DNA from 3 places in the Paenibacillus sp. EPM92 genome. Region 2 is predicted to be linked to each of the others. Evidence: riboswitches for the same ligand, from Rfam matches in the RefSeq annotation. Region 2 holds a riboswitch; each other region holds the start of a gene.

Region 1 (4,436 bases), on a different contig from region 2:
CTATCGCCAAAATCGTCGAGGAGCACGATCTTATCGTCATCTCGGACGAAATATACGCCGAGCTGACGTATGAGAAAAAGCACGTCAGCTTCGCCTCCATACCCGGCATGCGCGACCGGACGATTCTGGTTAGCGGGTTCTCCAAGGCTTTCGCCATGACCGGATGGCGGATGGGGTATGCTTGCGGACACCGCGATTTGATTGCGGCCATGCTGAAAATCCATCAATACACCGTCATGTGCGCGCCGTCAATGGGCCAAGTGGCGGCCATCGAAGCGCTTCGGCACGGGCTGGAGGAGAAGGACCGGATGGTGGAGTCGTACAATCAGCGCAGGCGGTTAGTTGTGCATGGTTTCAGCCAGATCGGTTTGCCGTGCCATGAGCCGCAAGGAGCGTTTTATGCGTTTCCTTCGATTCAAGCGACCGGCCTTACCTCGGAGGAATTTGCGCAGCGCCTTTTATTCGAGGGGAAGGTCGCGGCGGTGCCCGGATCTGCGTTCGGACTGGGCGGCGAAGGTTTTTTACGCTGTTCCTACGCCTATTCGGTCAGTCAATTGACGGAAGCGATCGATCGAATAGGAAATTTCATGAAAAAGTTGTAGGTTCGACAAAAATAGTCATTTTCAAGTTTCTCCAAAACTGGTATGTTAGATGTATGGAAGTTTCATAGATAAATCCTTTATGAAGCTGTTATCCATAGGTCTAAAGATCGGGAACGGGAGGGATGAACGATGGCATTTCCGGAATATCGGCTTCGGCAGTATTTGAACGTCGTATGGATTCAAGAGAACGATCGCAATGCCAAGTGGATTTTTGGTAAACGGAAAACAAACTCATCCGCAACGTCTTTAGAAGATGAAATTTACCGTCTGCGACAAGAGCTGGAATCGTTAGTCCAAAGCGGGAATACGTTAACTTCCCCTCGAGTCGTCGAGATTAGCATGGAACTGGACATTAAAATTAATGAATATATGAATCGTCATCGTGGAAGCCGTTCCTGAACGGCTTCTTTTCGTTATTCCTTATATTTTGATACAAGCCTTTCGGGTATGGTAAGATAGGTCGATAGAGACCTAGCAGATGAATGTTTTGATGCAACGCGGCAAATGGGAGGAAAAGGATTTGAGGAAAGGAAGCTGGCTGGTCATCGCGTTGGTCCTTATGCTTCTGGCCGGATGCGGCGGCGGAGGAACGAAAGCGGACGTGCCGATTTTTATCATGTCATCGACAAGCATGCCGGGCGGTGCGGCGGAGAAGCTTGAAGCGGCCCTTGTGTCTAAAGTGGGAGAAGCCCCAACGGTGGCAGTCGCGGTCTCCCCGATGTTTTCGCTCGAGAAGATGATCATTGAGGTTGCGGCGGCCGGTAACGGTATTCTCATCCTTCCCGGCGATCAATTCCGGGGCTTGGGTAAGCAGGGTGGATACGTGCCGCTCGACGAATTGGCGAAGGCGGAAGACTTCCCGGACGGAGTGCTGGAACTGCCGGTGGACGGGAATCCGGACGGCAAGCTCGAAAAGCACTTATTCGGCATCCCGGTCGAGAAGACGACATGGTTCGCCGATCTGGGCCTGGGCGGCCAAGACTTGTACGCGTTCATTCCGCAAAATGCGCCGGATATTGAAAAAGCGAAGCAAGTGATGAAGCACATTGCGCAAAAATAGCCGTTGTCCTGAACGATTGGGCAATAAGCGGCGTTGTTCTAAATAAAGGTTCGGGTGCCTGCGGGCGGCGAAAGCCGCTGGTTCGCAGGTTAAAAGGGAAGCCGGTGCGATTCCGGCGCGGTCCCGCCACTGTAACCGGGCGATAAGCTCTCTCTGATAGCCACTTGCCGGCAATTGCCGGTTGGGAAGGCGAGAAAGCGCCGAAAGGAGCCCGGAAGCCAGGAAACCTGCCCGAACTTCATACGCTTGTTCCTTTCGCGGAAAAGGAGCGCAGCGGCGGTTTGCTCCGGCCCCAGGTCTTTACGACCCGGGATCGGGTCTGAAACATGCCCTCTGCTCCGGATTCGCGTCCGCAGGCGGAGGTTTTTTTGTATGTTCAGTCAAGGGAACGTTCTAGCCAATGATGAATGAAGGAGAGAAAAGATGATGAATACCAGCACGAAACGACACTTGCGAAAGCTGACGACGGCCGTCGTCAGCTTAGCGCTTGCGGCCGCATTGGCTGCTTGCGGCAGTAAGGCGACCGCGCCGAACCAAGGTCAGCTCGTCGACCCGCCGAAAGCGCAGAGCAGCCAGCAGGAAGGAACGGAGCAAGCGAAGCGGACGACATACCCGCTGAAGGTGCAGGATGCGACAGGCAAGGAATTCGTGTTTGAGAAAGCGCCGGAGCGGATCGCTTCGACGTCACCGAGCGAAACGGAGATCTTGTTTGCGCTCGGACTCGGGAGTAAAATCGTCGGCGTCTCGGATTATTGCGATTACCCGGCGGAAGCTGCGACGAAGCCGAAGCTCGGCAGCATCACGAAGCCGAACGAAGAAGCGCTGATCGGAGCGGGCGCCGATTTTGTTCTGACCGGCGTTTCCATGAAAGCGCCGACGGTGGACAAGCTGCGCGAGCTGAAGATCAATCTGTATCAGGTACAGCCGAAAACGATGGACGACGTCCTGGCGAACATTGAGAGAATGGGCGAAATTTTCGATCGCCAAGAAGAAGCCCGGAAGCTCGTCGAGCAAATGAAAGCGGATCGGCAAAGCGTGGTCGACGCTGTAAAATCAGTAAAGCCGGAGCAGAGGAAAAAAGTGTTCATCGAATTTTCCCCGGGCTATACCGTCGGTTCGGGCGAGTTTTTGAGCGAACTGATCGAGACGGCAGGCGGGATCAACGTATACGCATCGGAGAAAGGGTACGTCAAGCTGAGCGAAGAGAAAGTCATCGCCGCAAACCCGCAGGTCATTTTGTATCCGAAAAATTTGATCGACGACAAGTCGAAAAAAACGCTCGACCAAATCATTCGCGAGCGCAGCGGCTGGGATCAGCTCGAAGCGGTGAAAGGAAACAAGCTGGCCGGCATCGATAAAGATACGACAAGCCGTCCGGGTCCGCGAATTACGGAAGGCTTGAAGGAAATCGCCAAAGGGATTTATCCGGAACTGGTGAACTAATGAAGCGGAAGCTGATGCTATGGGGCGGACCTTGCCTTGTCTTGCTTCTGTTAGCCGCAACCGTCTCATTATCGGTCGGCTCGGTGCAGGTGCCTTTCGTGCACGTCTGGAAAATATTGCTGCATCACCTGCCTGGCATGGAGGGGCGCTTAACGGTAGATTGGCAAACGTCTTCGGAGCAAATCGTGTGGAAGGTCAGGCTGCCTCGCGTCGTGCTCGGGATGCTCGTCGGAGCGGCCTTGGGACTGGCTGGCGCCGCTTTCCAAGGGGTGCTGCGCAATCCGCTGGCCGATCCGTACACGCTCGGCGTTTCCTCGGGCGCGTCGGTCGGCGCTTCCTTTCTTATCTTATTCGGCTTGCAGTATGTATTCGGCGAATGGAGCGTTCCGGCGGTCGCCTTCGGTACAGGAACGCTAACGCTTGCGGTCGTGCTGATGCTGGCGAGAGCGGACGGCAAGCTGCGGATCGAAACGGTGATTTTATCGGGTGTGGTGATGCAGGCGTTTTTGTCGGCCCTAGTCTCGCTGATGGTCTCGATGTCGAAGCAGGTCATCAATGAAATTATATTCTGGCTGATGGGCAGCTTGGCGCTTCGCGGTTGGTCGTATACGTTGATATTGCTGCCTTACCTGGTAATTGGCGTAGCGGTGCTGACCGGTTACGGCCGGGCCATGAACGTATTCGCGCTAGGCGAGCGGCAAGCGGCATACTTAGGCGTCAACATCGAGCGCACCAAGCTGATCGTATTGATCGCTTCCACGTTAATTACGGCGGCGGCCGTATCCGTCTCCGGCGTGATCGCGTTCGTCGGACTGCTCGTGCCGCACTTGCTGCGGCTGATCGCCGGGCCGGATTACCGCCTGCTGCTGCCGTTATCGGTGATAGGCGGCGCCATCTACGTGCTGCTCGCGGATACGCTTGCGCGCACGCTGCTTAGTCCGACGGAGATTCCGCTAGGCGTGGTGACCGCATTCATGGGCGCGCCGTTCTTCGCTTATTTGTTGCGACGACGAAAGCGCATCATTCGGGACCAAGCGGTGTGAGCGCAGCAGGGAAACGGTAAGGGGACGCTAGGAAACGAAGGAGGAGGCTGGACGGCGGTTAGGCGGAGATTGGCGAATGCGGCGAAGGGGGACTTGCCATGATCGAGGTTGCGATGGAACGGGTGGTGAAGCGGTACGGCGCGCGGACAGTTCTGAACGGCATCGACTTTCAGGTGGAGCCGGGGGAATGGTTTGGCATTCTCGGTCCGAACGGCGGCGGCAAATCGACGCTGCTGCAGGCTATGGCCGGCGTCGAGCCGATAGACGGCGGGACGGTGAAGCTTTCGG
Region 2 (4,436 bases):
GCAGAGAAGCTTGCCACTCAGAGCCAGAACCAGCAGAAAAAGCAATGGCGTGAAGCCATGAAAGAGCGCGTCAGGTTGAACAGCCGGGAAAGCGAGTTGCAAACCATTCAGCGGAAGCTTTATGAGGACAATGCTTTAGGAAAAATCACGGACGAGCAGTATACGGCGTTGTCGCGAGATTTTACAGAAGAGCAAGCTCAACTGAAGGAGCGGCTCAAGCTGCTGGAAGAACAGCTTAACCAGGCAGAGAGCAAGCAGGAAAACACGACTCGATTTTTGGAACTGGTACGCGAGTACACGGATATGAAGGAATTAACAAAGCCTATTTTGAATGAACTGATTGACAAGGTTGTTGTGTATGATGCTGAGAAGATAAACAGCAAGCGCGTACAGCGCATTGATATTTATTACCGATTCGTCGGTCTAATTTCGTAAACGACTGAGGTTGTTACCTCGTTCAAAATAGACTACTCCTTTGTTTAGTACAAACCGGCCTGCCGCCAGAACGGCGTTCCCCCCTGCCCTTGACTTTCGCCGCGTCAGGAGTTCCATCGCCATTCCTCAATGTTGTCGGTTACCGGCCATCCGTGTCCGTGCGGATGAATCTTCTGCTTGCCGATATCGAGGCCCAGCTTCACCAGATACAAGTGGTCCAGGTTCACGAGCCAGGCCCAAGGCGCATCCCCCTGCGCGCTCAAGCCGGTTTGGCCGTCCCACTGGGCTTTTTTCCACAGATTCCAGGCGTCTTTCTCATGGATCGCCTTCAAAGCCTGACTCATGTAAGCCTCAACGGCCGGTTTGTGGTAAAATCCGGGATTGTAATAATCGACGCCGCTGAACTTGCTGCTGTACACATTGTACATTTCCACCGGATCGTGGCTTCCCCAGCCGAAGAGAACCGCATTCGCATGCATTTGCTTGCCAATGTCATCCCAGCTTTTCCCTTCCACCTTGACTTGAATGCCAAGCGGCTTGAGCCAATCGGCTGCGGCGAGAGCAAGTGACTGGCGGGTGACGTCGCTTGACGGGTAGATGAGGGTAAACTCGGCCTTCAGAGCGCCTTTCTCCACGATGCCGTCGCCGTTCGTATCCTTCCATCCGTCGTCCGCAAGCAGCTGCTTCGCCGCATTCATATCGCCGTCTTGAATGACGGCCTCGGCATTAAACCAGGGCAGCCCGTCATTAATCGTATACGCGGGCGTGCCGTGTCCCTCCAAGACGCCTTGAACCAGCGCCTTGCGGTCCAGCGCCAGATTGATCGCCTTGCGGATCGACAATTCCGCGGTGACATCGTTGCCGACCGGATATCCTTCTTTCGTTTGGCCGCCCGATTTTACGTAGGGAAACATGATTCCGCGGTTGTCCACCGTATGTATAGCTTCAAGCTGCATGCCGCTCACCTGCTGTTTGCTGAACGCCGCAGGGATAGCCGCCATATCGACCGTTCCGGCTTTGGCGGCGGCGAAAGCCGCATCCTCGGCAAGAAACAGGAATGTGATTTTCTTGAAGTAGGGCTTCGTCCCGTAATATTCGGGATTCGGCTCGACGATCAGCTGCTTCCCTTGATCCCATTGCACCAGCTTATAAGGGCCGGAGCCGACCGGTTTTTTGGCATAATCGCTGCCGTGCGCATGCTTCGGAACGATACCTGTGCTCACAAGCATCTGGGCGAAGGTCGATTGCGGTTCCTTCAATGAAAACTTGACCGTATGCTCGTCCGCCGCCGCCACATCCTTGACATTGCTTAAATCGATGGCAGAGCCGCTTGCGGCTGCGGTTTGGAACGTATACTGAACGTCGGCGGCCGTTAACGGATGCCCGTCGGAAAATTTGACATCCTTCCGCAGCTTCACTGTCCAGTCCAGACCGTCCCCGCTGACCTCATAGCCCGTTGCAAGATCGTTGACGATCTTCAAGCTGCTGTCGCGCTTGAGCAGCGTGCTTTGAAACAACGGAGATCCGTAGCGCCCCCATCCCGTTGTCGGATCGAAGCCTCCCTCCGGCTCGCCGCCTATCGCAAGAACAAGCTCCTCCTTCGGGGCGGCCGCCTGCTCGGTCTTGGCCCGGGTGCAGCCGCTGATGCAAAGCGCTGCCACTAACAGCATCATTAGCGTCCATCGTAAACACATTTTCAAACTCAAACACTCCTTCGAATTAAGTTGTTAACGTGTGCAGTAGCACGATTCAGGTATATAGTAGCACTTGCATAGCGTAGCACATGAAACCAATTTCTGTCACTACAATTGTGCTATTATTTTTAAACTTTGTGTTACAACAACCGCTGCTCTGCCTCTTCTCCGCTTGTTCGTAAAAAAGGTTTGAATAAACCTAAGAAATATTGTACTATTACTCGGTATTCAATAATTGAATCATGTGGAAATAGGTGCTCCGGACCGGTCGTTATGCCGGGCGGAGCTTAAAAGGGAAGTTCGGTGAAATGCCGACGCGGTCCCGCCACTGTAACAGAGGAGTCGAACGTCACCCGGCGCCACTAATCCTTCGGATTGGGAAGGCCGACGCAAGACGATGATTCTGGAGCCAGGAGACCTGCCTATTTTGACAGCACTGCTTTTACCTACGGGAGATAGGGAGGTGTTAAAGATGGCAGCCGCCGTACAAACAATCGGGAGGCATCTTTACCCTTGACTTTTACTGGGTAAAGATGCCTTTTTTGCATGGGAAAGCACCGCTTATGAAAACAAATGAACTGGAGGAATACCTATGAACCGAGCATTAAGCAGCAACCTGGGATATCCGCGAATCGGCGGCGGGCGCGAATGGAAAAAAGCGCTTGAGGCCTTCTGGGCCGGAAAGCTGCAGGAGACGGAGCTGGTCAGCCGCATGGAAGAAATACGGCTCAACCATCTTCGCACCCAGCAGGCGAGCGGTATCGACTTGATCCCTGTCAACGATTTCACCTTCTACGACCACATGCTGGATACGGCAGCGATGTTCGGGCTCGTGCCCGGCCGCTTCGGTTACGAAGGCGGCGAAGTGCCGCTGAGCGCCTATTTCGCGATGGCCCGCGGCAGCGAGGGCGCCCCGGCCTGCGAGATGACCAAATGGTTTAACACCAACTACCACTACATTGTGCCGGAGCTGAACGGCGCCGAGCCGCAGCTGACCGTGAACAAACCGCTCCTGGCCTACCGGGAAGCCAAACTCCGTCTCGGCATTGAAGGCAAGCCCGTCCTGATCGGGCCGTACACGTTCCTGAAGCTGTCCAAGGGCTACAAGACCGAGCACTTCGATAAGCTGCTGGAGCGGTTCGTGCCTTTGTATGCCCGCATATTGAGCGAGCTTGAGCAGGATGGCGCGCAATGGGTGCAGATCGACGAGCCGATTCTTGCGACCTCATTAACGGAAGCCGATATGGAGCGGGTCGCATTCGTTTACAAGAAGCTGCACGAAGCGGCCCCACGTCTTAAGCTGATGCTGCAAACGTACTTCGACGCCGTCGATCTGTATGAACACATCGCTGCGCTGCCGGTGCAAGGCATTGGCCTCGACTTCGCTCACGGGCTGGACAAAAACAGCGAGCATTTGCTGCAATATGGATTTCCTGCAGATAAGACGCTTGGCGTCGGCTTGATCGACGGACGAGGCATTTGGCGTTCCGATCTGGACGCGCGGCTCCGGCTGCTCCACACGTTGTCCCCGATCGTCCCGTATGAGAGAATGATGATCCAGCCAAGCTGCAGCCTGCTTCATGTTCCGGTCACGGCCGCACATGAAACGAAGCTGGAGCCTACGCTGCGGAACGCACTTGCGTTCGCAAACGAGAAGCTCGAGGAGCTCGTACTATTGACCCGAGCCGTGAACGAAGGTCCCGCGGCAATCGCAGCCGAGCTGGAACAAAGCCGTCAAGCGGTTCAGGAGCTCAACGCCTCCCCTTCCCGAAACAACGAACGGGTGCAGTCCGAAACGAGCCGGATCGCCCTCCAGCCGTCCGAGCGGAGCCGGCCCTTTGCGGAGCGGCGTGCCGTTCAGCAGAGCAAGTGGAACTTGCCGTTCCTGCCCACGACTACGATCGGCAGCTTCCCGCAGACGCTCGAAGTGAGACAGGCCCGGAAACATTGGAGAAGCGGCGAATGGAGCCAGGAGCAGTATGAAGCCTTTATCCGGGAACAAATTCGGACCTGGATCGCTTTGCAGGAGGAATTGGATCTGGATGTGCTCGTTCACGGTGAATTTGAACGGACGGATATGGTGGAATTTTTCGGCGAGAAACTGGACGGTTTTGCGTTCACGTCGAACGGCTGGGTACAGTCCTACGGCTCCCGCTGCGTGAAGCCGCCTGTCATATACGGCGACGTGGAATTCACAAAGCCGATGACGGTCGATGAAACCGTCTATGCGCAGAGCTTGACCGCTAAACCGGTCAAAGGCATGCTGACGGGCCCGATTACCATTCTGAACTGGTCCTTCGTCCGGGA
Region 3 (4,436 bases), on a different contig from region 2:
AGGGCCTTAAGCAGACGAAGAAGGACGGGAATTCCGGGCGTCAAGACGCACCGGATATCCCGTCCTTCTTCTCTTTGTCGATCGCTTCAGACATTGTTTTATCGGTTAGATGGGCGTAAATTTGTGTCGTTTCGGGCGAGGCGTGACCGAGCTGCTCCTGCGTTTTGTACAGATCGTTGCGCAAGTAATAGTCCGTCGCGAACGAATGGCGCAGTTTATGAACCGATAAGTAAGGTTTGCCGAATCTTTTGGCATATTTGATCACCATTTCCTGAATCGCCCGTTTGGTCATACGCTCGCCTTCCTGTCTGCCGTTAGCCAAAGCAAGGAAGAGCGCCTTCTCGCGTTTCGGCGCTTTGTAGACAGAGCTGCGAAGCTCCAAATAACAGGCCAGATCATCTACCGCGTCCTGCCGGAAATAGACGGGCGTTTTGAACGTCTCGTCGTTCTTGCCTTTGCGGAACGCATAAATAAGCTTCTTCTTCAAATCGACGTCCTCGACGTTCAGGTTAACGACCTCCGACACGCGCAGTCCGGAGTTGAGGATGAGGCTCACGAGACAGGCATCGCGTGTTTTATTGATCTCGTAAGCATAGGTCGCCTGCTTGTTCGATGCCACGTCTTGGCCGTAGCCCGTCTTCACATAGTCGATAAACTCGGCGATCTCCGCCTCCTGCAGCAGCTTGCCTTCGAGCTTGGCCGCCGAGTCTTTCGGTTTATGCGTCCGTTTAATTTCCACCTTCGCCATGACATTGCGCTTGAGCAGCGGGTAGAAATTCTCGTCCTCGGCGATTTGACTCAAATAATGAAACAACGAGCGCAGCGAGGACAGCTTGCGGGAAATGGTCGTTTTCGAATTGGCGTTCGTTTTGCGCATGGCGAGGAACATCTTGTAATGATCGATGCTCTCCATATGCAGCCGCTCGAGATCGAGGAGCGGCACATCTTTCATTTGTCCGGCCGTACTCAACCCTTCGGCGAGCAGCCAGCCGAAGAATGTCTCGTAATCCCTCACATATTCGAGCAGGGAAGAGGGAGACAAGTCGGGCAGTTTATAATTAATGAATTTCTCCACGTACCAGGGCATCAGCGGGATTTTTTTCTCCAGCTCCAAACGGTCTTTGACTTTGATTACGTTCATCGGGCCACGCTCCTTAACTGCCTGTATTCAGCAATTAGTTAACATAATTATAATTATGTATTGTTTTGTTGGTTGACAGCTGCTTGAACCGATCGCTGTACCCGTTATTTTATCACAATTGCAGGAAATCGGTTAGATATGGGGGTTGAATTCACAGGCAGGTTCGTGTACATTAAGGCTAGTCTTACACAAGTGCATATTGTGGGAACAGGTGCTTCAACTTCAGGTTGAAGCTTAATAGGGAAGTTCGGTGCAAATCCGATGCGGTCCCGCCACTGTAACAGCGTAGTTCGCAGCCACGAAGCCACTGATTCGCAACCGGATCGGGAAGGCAGCTTGCGGGCGTCGATGCTGGTAGCCAGGAGACCTGCCTGTTCTGACGACACTGATATACCTACGGACGATAGGGAGGTGTTAGGAAGCTGCTGCGATCGGTTTTCGTACGGAGGGTGAATGGCCCCTTTCGTTCCGAAAGTTTATCAGGATAAGAAGCATTTCTAACCGTCTACGGTTGGGAATGCTTTTTTTGTTGCACAAATTCATGGGAGGGGATTAAATGAAATCATCCAAAGTCTTGTCAATGATCGCGGTTATCATCGGATTTATCGTTTATTTTGTCGTGAACGAGCCGCAATCTGCTAATGCGATGCACATCATGGAGGGATTCTTGCCGCCAGGATGGGCGATCTTCTGGTGGGCGGTGTTTATCCCGTTCTTCGCGCTCGGCGTCCGCGCCATTGCCCGGATCACGAAGACGTCGCCGGAATTGAAGCTGCTGCTCGGTCTGGCGGCTGCGTTCACGTTCGTACTGTCCGCCTTGAAGCTTCCTTCGGTTACAGGCAGCAGCTCTCATCCGACCGGAACCGGTCTCGGCACCGTGATGTTCGGGCCGCTGCCGATGAGCGTGCTCGGTTCGATCGTTCTGCTGTTCCAGGCTTTGCTGCTCGCACACGGGGGATTGACGACGCTGGGAGCCAATGCGTTTGCGATGGCGGTTGCCGGCCCGATCGTCGGGTTCTTCGCCTACAAATTCATGGTGAAGACGACGGGTAAAGAAGTGTGGGCCGTCTTCACGGCAGCCGCTCTAGCCGATTTGTCGACGTATTTGGTAACTTCCGTGCAGCTGGCTCTGGCGTTCCCTGCTGCAGAAGGGGGCGTTGCCGCCTCGTTCATGAAATTTTCGGGTATTTTCGCCATCACGCAAGTACCGCTTGCGATTAGCGAAGGACTGTTGACTGTGCTTGTCTGGAACTGGCTGCGGTTGCACCATGCGGAAGCTTTGTCGGTTGTGCGGCATACAACGAAAGGAGTCGATCATTCATGACCAAAAGGATGAAAAACGGGCTGCTTATCGCCGGCGTCGTGCTGCTGAGCACGCTTCCGCTGCTTCTTGTCGACGGAGAATTCGGGGGAGCCGACGGGGCGGCCGAGGATATGATCCGCCAGCTGTCGCCGGCCTACGAGCCTTGGTTTGCTCCGCTGCTGGAGCCGCCTGCGGAAACCGAGAGCATGCTGTTCGCTTTGCAGGCCGCCGTCGGCGCTGCCGTGATCGGGTATACGGTCGGGCTTTATAAAGGAAAAGCCGCGAAATCTAAAAACCGATGATCCATACGATCGATAGCTTGTCGTATACCAATAAGCTGCGGCACGTTTCCCCGATGTGGAAATGCGGATTTGCGGCCGTGCTGCTGACGCTTGCGTATACGGCGCAGCCTGTGGTTCAGGCTGTGATCTTCTGTTGGATGCTGGTCTGGACGGTCGGTTACGCGGGTATCCCGTTAAAGACGTACAGCTGGTTGTTCGGCGCATCGTGCTTCTTTTATGTGACCAGCTTGCCGGCGTGGGTAATCGAGGCGGCTTCGTCCGCCGCAAGCGTCCGGCCGGATGCGCTGCTGGCTGTTCCGGTATTTCGCGGGTGGTTGTATATTTCACCGGCGGCCTTGGTTCAGGCGGTGGAAGTGTTCGTGCGGATAGCCGCCTGTGAAGCGTGTTTGCTGTTCATCGTCTTCACGATTCCGTTCCCGGAATTGATGCAGGTGATGAAGCGGCTTCGCATGCCTCAAGCCGTGCTTGAGCTGATGGTGATTACCTACCGGTTCTTGTTCCACCTTTCGGATGCCGCACAAGGAATGATCGCCGCGCAGCGGGCACGGGGCGGACACGCAGGCTTCTGGCGCACGCTGCGGGACGTCGCGGCCTTGCTCGTACAGCTGTTTGCCAAGACAATGCACCGTTATCGGGGGTTGTCACAGGGTCTTATGTCGCGGGGATTTACCGGAGAGCTTCACTTTATGCCTTACGAACCTAAGCCGATTCCAGGACGTTACGGAGCCGAAGGCATTCTCGGTGCTGCGACGCTCGCGCTGCTCAGTATTTGGCTTCGAGTGGGGGGAGTGTGAGAGGATGAAGCCGATATTGGAAGCTTCAGATGTCACGTTCACGTACCCGGGCGCTCAAACGCCCTCTCTGCGTCAGCTGAATATACGTATACCTGAAGGAAAACGCACGGCAATTTGCGGACCTAACGGCTCGGGCAAATCTACGTTCTTCCTGCATGCCGTCGGTATTCACCGTCCGAAGTCCGGAACGATGCTTTGGAAGGATGCGCCTTACGTTTATAAGAACGAAGACCTGCAGCGGCTTCGCCGGCAAGTCGGTCTTGTGTTTCAAGACCCGGAGCAGCAGTTGATCTTACATACGACTTACGAGGACGTATCGTACGGGCTGCGCAACGCCCGTCTGGAGGAGCAGGAAATACGCCGGCGCACCGAACGCATGCTGGATGTGATGGGGCTTACGCCATGGGCGGAGACTCCGCTTCATCAATTGAGTCTGGGTCTAAAAAAACGCGTCGCCTTAGCCGGCGTGCTCGTGCTTGAGCCTGAGCTGCTGCTGCTGGACGAGCCGACAGCCTATCTGGATCGTCGTTCGGAGCATCGGCTGGTGGAGGAGTTAAACCGGATTCATGGACAAGGGATCACCGTGGCGATGGCCACCCATGATTTGAACATGGCCTATGCGTGGGCCGATTGGATCCTCGTCATGTACGAAGGAGCGTGCGTCATGGAAGGTACGCCGGAGCACGTGTTCACGGAAGCCGACGTGCTGGCCGCTTACGGATTGGAGCTGCCGGCGCTCGTTGAGCTGTGGAAGGCGCTGCCCGCTGACAGAAGACTCGGTGCCAAGCCTCCGAGGGACATCGCCGCATGGAAGGCGATGCAGGAGACGTGGCGCTGAGCCTGGTCTTGCGCTAGAGGGTCGTCGAACCGTTAGGGGCGGCGGCCCTTTGTCGTTA

Evidence for each region. Region 2 has a riboswitch for cobalamin ahead of metE (5-methyltetrahydropteroyltriglutamate--homocysteine S-methyltransferase). Riboswitches for the same ligand answer to the same signal wherever they lie in the genome.
Region 1: another riboswitch for cobalamin. It lies ahead of JMF85_RS25835 (ABC transporter substrate-binding protein); the one in region 2 lies ahead of metE (5-methyltetrahydropteroyltriglutamate--homocysteine S-methyltransferase).
Region 3: another riboswitch for cobalamin. It lies ahead of JMF85_RS17770 (energy-coupling factor ABC transporter permease); the one in region 2 lies ahead of metE (5-methyltetrahydropteroyltriglutamate--homocysteine S-methyltransferase).

Annotation. Positions count from the first base shown of each region.
Region 1 is NZ_BCPS01000103.1:82,095-86,530, reverse strand. It holds gene JMF85_RS25850 (aminotransferase class I/II-fold pyridoxal phosphate-dependent enzyme) at 1-602, shown strand, start outside; gene JMF85_RS25845 (aspartyl-phosphate phosphatase Spo0E family protein) at 732-1,001, shown strand; gene JMF85_RS25840 (hypothetical protein) at 1,123-1,662, shown strand; cobalamin riboswitch at 1,698-1,911, shown strand; gene JMF85_RS25835 (ABC transporter substrate-binding protein) at 2,086-3,105, shown strand; gene JMF85_RS25830 (FecCD family ABC transporter permease) at 3,105-4,148, shown strand; gene JMF85_RS25825 (ABC transporter ATP-binding protein) at 4,247-4,436, shown strand, end outside.
Region 2 is NZ_BCPS01000068.1:182,831-187,266, reverse strand. It holds gene JMF85_RS28415 (DUF4368 domain-containing protein) at 1-435, shown strand, start outside; gene JMF85_RS15995 (ABC transporter substrate-binding protein) at 540-2,129, opposite strand; cobalamin riboswitch at 2,365-2,569, shown strand; gene metE (5-methyltetrahydropteroyltriglutamate--homocysteine S-methyltransferase) at 2,722-4,436, shown strand, end outside.
Region 3 is NZ_BCPS01000076.1:92,931-97,366, reverse strand. It holds gene JMF85_RS17780 (PASTA domain-containing protein) at 1-10, shown strand, start outside; gene xerS (tyrosine recombinase XerS) at 41-1,141, opposite strand; cobalamin riboswitch at 1,334-1,530, shown strand; gene JMF85_RS17770 (energy-coupling factor ABC transporter permease) at 1,698-2,465, shown strand; gene JMF85_RS17765 (energy-coupling factor ABC transporter substrate-binding protein) at 2,462-2,746, shown strand; gene cbiQ (cobalt ECF transporter T component CbiQ) at 2,743-3,540, shown strand; gene JMF85_RS17755 (energy-coupling factor ABC transporter ATP-binding protein) at 3,545-4,378, shown strand.